Regions from separate parts of the Janibacter sp. DB-40 genome, predicted to be linked through region 2. Evidence: riboswitches for the same ligand, from Rfam matches in the RefSeq annotation. Region 2 holds a riboswitch; the other holds the start of a gene.
The links. Region 2 has a riboswitch for cyclic di-AMP ahead of PVE36_RS02020 (C40 family peptidase). Riboswitches for the same ligand answer to the same signal wherever they lie in the genome.

Region 1: another riboswitch for cyclic di-AMP. It lies ahead of PVE36_RS15200 (NlpC/P60 family protein); the one in region 2 lies ahead of PVE36_RS02020 (C40 family peptidase).

The regions. Positions count from the first base shown of each region.
Region 1 is NZ_CP120360.1:3,158,260-3,160,455, forward strand. Features, by position in the region: gene PVE36_RS16270 (GNAT family N-acetyltransferase) at 44-997, opposite strand; cyclic di-AMP (ydaO/yuaA leader) riboswitch at 1,227-1,396, shown strand; gene PVE36_RS15200 (NlpC/P60 family protein) at 1,394-2,196, shown strand, end outside.
Region 2 is NZ_CP120360.1:415,803-417,998, forward strand. Features, by position in the region: gene PVE36_RS02010 (MFS transporter) at 1-399, shown strand, start outside; gene PVE36_RS02015 (metal-dependent transcriptional regulator) at 399-1,121, shown strand; cyclic di-AMP (ydaO/yuaA leader) riboswitch at 1,254-1,427, shown strand; gene PVE36_RS02020 (C40 family peptidase) at 1,429-2,196, shown strand, end outside.

The sequences.
Region 1 (2,196 bases), 610 kb from region 2:
GGTGTGGCGTGGACCACCACAGGCTAGGACAGGCGATCCTGCGTCAGGGGCCGGGCGCGACCAGCAGCCGCAGCAGGGGCGCGGCGTCGGCGGGCAGGTCGGCGGCGGGGTCGAGCCAGCGCACCTCCTCGATCTCGGCCGCCGGCACCACCTCCGGCCGGGAGCGCCCCGTCAGGTGCGGGTGGCTGAAGACGCTGGCGATGAGCGGGCGGCCCGCCTCGTTGGCGGCCGCGGTGCGGTGCACCGCGACGAGGTCGAGCAGCTCCGGCTCGAGCACCAGCCCCAGCTCCTCCTCGACCTCGCGCACCGCACACCGCTCCGGCGCCTCGCCCGGCTCCGGCTTGCCGCCCGGGTGCATGAAGGAGGTCGTCCCCTTCTTGCGGACGGTCAGCACGTGCCCGTCCGCGTCCTCGAGCACGACGGCGCTGACGACGATCGCGTCACCGACGTCGCGCGGGCGGTCCGACGCCAGGGCGGCGTAGGCGAGGGAGTCAGTCCATTCCCCCTTGCTCCACCAGTCCTGCCGCCCCCGGGTCTCCAGACGCATCCCGAGGCGCTCGCACAGGGCCGCCGAAGCAGTGTTGCGCGCGTCCATCTGCGCGCTGATGCGGTGCATCCCGTAGTGGGCGAAGCCGGCTTCGAGGACCGCGGCCGCCGCCTCCGTCGCGAAGCCGCGCCCCGCGACGTCCGGGTGGAAGGTCCAGCCGATCTCCCCCTTCGCCCCGGTCTCGTCGGTGGCCCACAGGGCGACGTCGCCGATGACCCGGCCCTCGTGCTCGACGACGAGGGCGAGGGCGCGCGTCGGCGTCTCGATACCGGTGCGCGCGAGGCGCTTGGCGAGGTCCTCGCGACCCGACTCCCGCGACCACGGGTGGGTCAGGAGATAGCGCGCGACGTCTGGGATCGAGTAGTAGGCCAGCAGGGCGTCGAGGTCCGACTCGGCATGAGGACGCAGGATCAGTCGCTCGGTGCGGATCGGCAGGAAGGGGGTGGGCACGGCGTTCAGGATGCCCGCCGGAGGGGCGGTCGGTCACGTCCGCATCCGGGCGTTCCGCCCACCGCCGCTCGGCCCGAGTCCCCCGGCATAGCGCATCCGGAGCGAACCTGACCGTTACCTGAGTGCGGCGTTCAGATTTCTTGACCCCACCGTGACCATTTCGTGTCCTGATGGGCTAGTCTCAACTTCGCCACCGCATCCAGCGGAGGCGCGGTGTGGTCGCCGAGCCCTGCCACCCACACCGGCACTGCACAAACAGGAAGTGGCAGGAACGGGGGACCCAGGACCTCTGGCCGACAGGCCTCGGGGTGAAGTCTCCGGCCCGGACACCCGGGCCACGGACGGGATGTCTCCATCCCAACCCGACAGCTAACCCCGTAGGCGCAGGAGAGCACGATGACCCAGTTCTATGCCGGTCGCCACCGCGCGCCGCAGCAGCCCACCGTCCGCAAGACCGGCCTGAGCATCGCCGCCGCCGCAGCGCTCAGCCTCACGGCCCCCGCCCTGCTCACCACCGGCAGCGCCTCCGCGGCGCCGGCCACCGTGAGCGCGCCGTCGGTCAAGAGCACGCCGAGCACCTTCTCCGACATCGTCGGCTACGGCGACCGCGGCTCCGTGGTGCGCGCGATCCAGCGCGTCGTCGGCACCAGCGTCGACGGCATCTTCGGCCCCGCGACGCTCGCCGCCGTCAAGGACTACCAGGCCGACAACGGCCTGGCCGTCGACGGCGTCGTCGGCCCGCGCACCGGCTCCGAGATGGGCCTGGGCGGCTCGACCTCCAGCACCTCGACCCGCGTCGCGAGCAGCACCTCGAACTTCACCGGCGTCGTCCGCTACGGCGACCGCGGCTCGCTCGTGCGCGAGGTCCAGCGCGCCGTCGGCACCAGCGTCGACGGCGTCTTCGGCCCCGCGACGCTCTCGGCCGTCAAGCGCTTCCAGGCCGACAACGGCCTGGCCGTCGACGGCGTCGTCGGCCCGCGCACCGGCTCGGCCATGGGCCTGCAGGGGTCGACGTCCTCCTCGCCCACCCGCGCCTCGCGCACGGCCACCCGCACCGCGATCTCCAGCAACAGCTCGGTCCTCGGCACCGCGGCGAGCCTCGTCGGCACCCCGTACCGCTACGGCGGCACGACCCCCTCCGGCTTCGACTGCTCCGGCTTCACCCAGTACGTCTTCGCCAAGCACGGCATCTCCCTGCC
Region 2 (2,196 bases):
TGGGTCGTCACCGGGCTGCTGGTCATCGTCTCCGGTTCCTTCCTCGTGCTGCCCCTCGCGGACACGAAGGGGGCGCTGCTCGCCGTCGCGCTCGTCATGGCCATCGGCAACGGCCTCGGTGCGGGGATCGTCATGACCCTCGGGGCGGACGCCGCCCCGCGGCAGGACCGGGCCCAGTTCCTCGGGGCGTGGCGGCTCATGGGGGAGGCCGGGAACGCGAGCGGGTCGCTCGGGCTGAGCGCCGTCACCGCGCTGGTCTCGCTGCCCGCCGCGGCCGTCTCGCTCGGGGTCGTCGGTCTCGCCGGTCTGGGGTGGGCGAGGGTGTTCGTCTCCCGGGCCGATCGGGAGCGGGTGGGCGGCCCCGCGGACGGGCCCGGACGCTGGACGGACAAGGCATGATGGAGCCTGTGAAGGATCTCATCGACACCACGGAGATGTACCTCCGCACGATCTTCGAGCTCGAGGAGGAGGGCATCCCCCCGATGCGTGCCCGCATCGCGGAGCGTCTGGGCCACTCGGGGCCGACCGTCTCGCAGACGATCGCCCGGATGGAGCGGGACGGCCTCGTCAGCCTGGGGGCCAACCGCCAGCTCGTGCTCTCCGCCGAGGGCCAGCAGCTGGCGACGCGCGTGATGCGCAAGCACCGCCTCGCCGAGCGCCTGCTCGTCGACGTCATCGGCCTGGAGTGGGAGCACGTCCACGAGGAGGCCTGCCGGTGGGAGCACGTGATGAGCGAGCGGGTGGAGCGCAAGATCCTCGGGATCCTGCCCGACCACCGCGAGTCGCCCTACGGGACCCCGATCCCGGGTCTGGACGAGCTGCTCAGCGGTGAGGACGAGGTCGACGACTACCTGGAGGGCATGACGAGCCTGAGCGTGGCCGTGGAGTCGGGCCCCGTGGGGGACGTCCGGGTACGCCGCATCGGCGAGCCGGCCCAGGTCGACACCGACGCCCTGACCCTGCTCACCGAGGCGCAGTTGCGTCCCGGGGTGGTCGTCCAGGTCTCGCTCGACGACGAGGACCGGATCCTCGTCCAGCGCGACGGCGCGGACGTCGCCGATGCAGTGGCCCTGCCCCGCGAGGTCGCCGACCACGTCTTCGTCGAGGCCGTCGCGCGGTGACTCCTGACCGCGTCCGGTACCTTCCGTGACCGTGGCGTGACATCCCCGTGATCTCCATGTACGGTCGGGGCGTCCGCCTCCCCTGGGCGGATCCGTCGAGCGGCGCCGAGTCCTGCCACCGCGACTGACGGGCTTTGACGAACACCGCTTGGCAGGAGCGGGGGACCCACATCGGGGCATCGCAGATGCCCCTCGGGGTGAAGTCCCGCGGAGACGGGTCACCACGGTGACCTGCCGCCACGGGACCGGGCCGCACCTCTGGCCCGAACCCGACAGCTGACCTCGTAGGCGGGAGAGGTAGACAACTGTGTCCCACAACGTCGGGCGCCACCGCGCCCCCGGTCGCTACAACCCGGCCACCGAGCTCGGCCAGATCATCACCGAGGCCGGCACGCCACTGGCCAAGGGATCGGCCGTCATCGCCGCATCCGGTGGCCTCGTGGCCGCGATCGCCATCCCCGCGCAGGCGAGCCCCGTCGACACCGTGCCCGCGCCGCAGGCCGTCAGCGCCGTGCAGGCCAACGCCTCCGACCGGGCCGTCACGGCGCTCGAGCAGACCGCGGCCGTGACCGCTCCCGCGGCGAAGGCCTCCGAGAAGGCCACCGAGTCCTTCGGCAAGGTCGCCGTCGAGCCCGTCGCCAAGCCCACTGGCCCCACCGAGGCGGAGCTGCGCGAGCGCGCCGAGCGCGAGGCCGCGGAGCGTGAGCAGGAGGCCGCTGCCGAGCAGGCCGCCCAGGAGCAGGAGGCCCAGGAGCAGGCCGAGGAGCGCCAGGAGTCGGCCCCGAGCCGCTCGCAGGAGCGTCAGGCCCCCTCGCAGGGTTCGTCCGAGCCGAGCGCCCCGGCCCCCGCCCCGGCGCCGTCCTCCGGTGGCGTCATCGGCATCGCCAAGCAGTACATCGGCACGCCCTACGTCTACGGCGGCACCACCCCCTCCGGCTTCGACTGCTCCGGCTTCACCCAGTACGTCTTCGCCAAGGCGGGCATCTCCCTCCCGCGCACGACCGAGGCGCAGCGCCAGATGGCCACCCCGGTGTCCGACCCGCAGCCGGGCGACCTCGTCTTCTTCGGCGCGCCC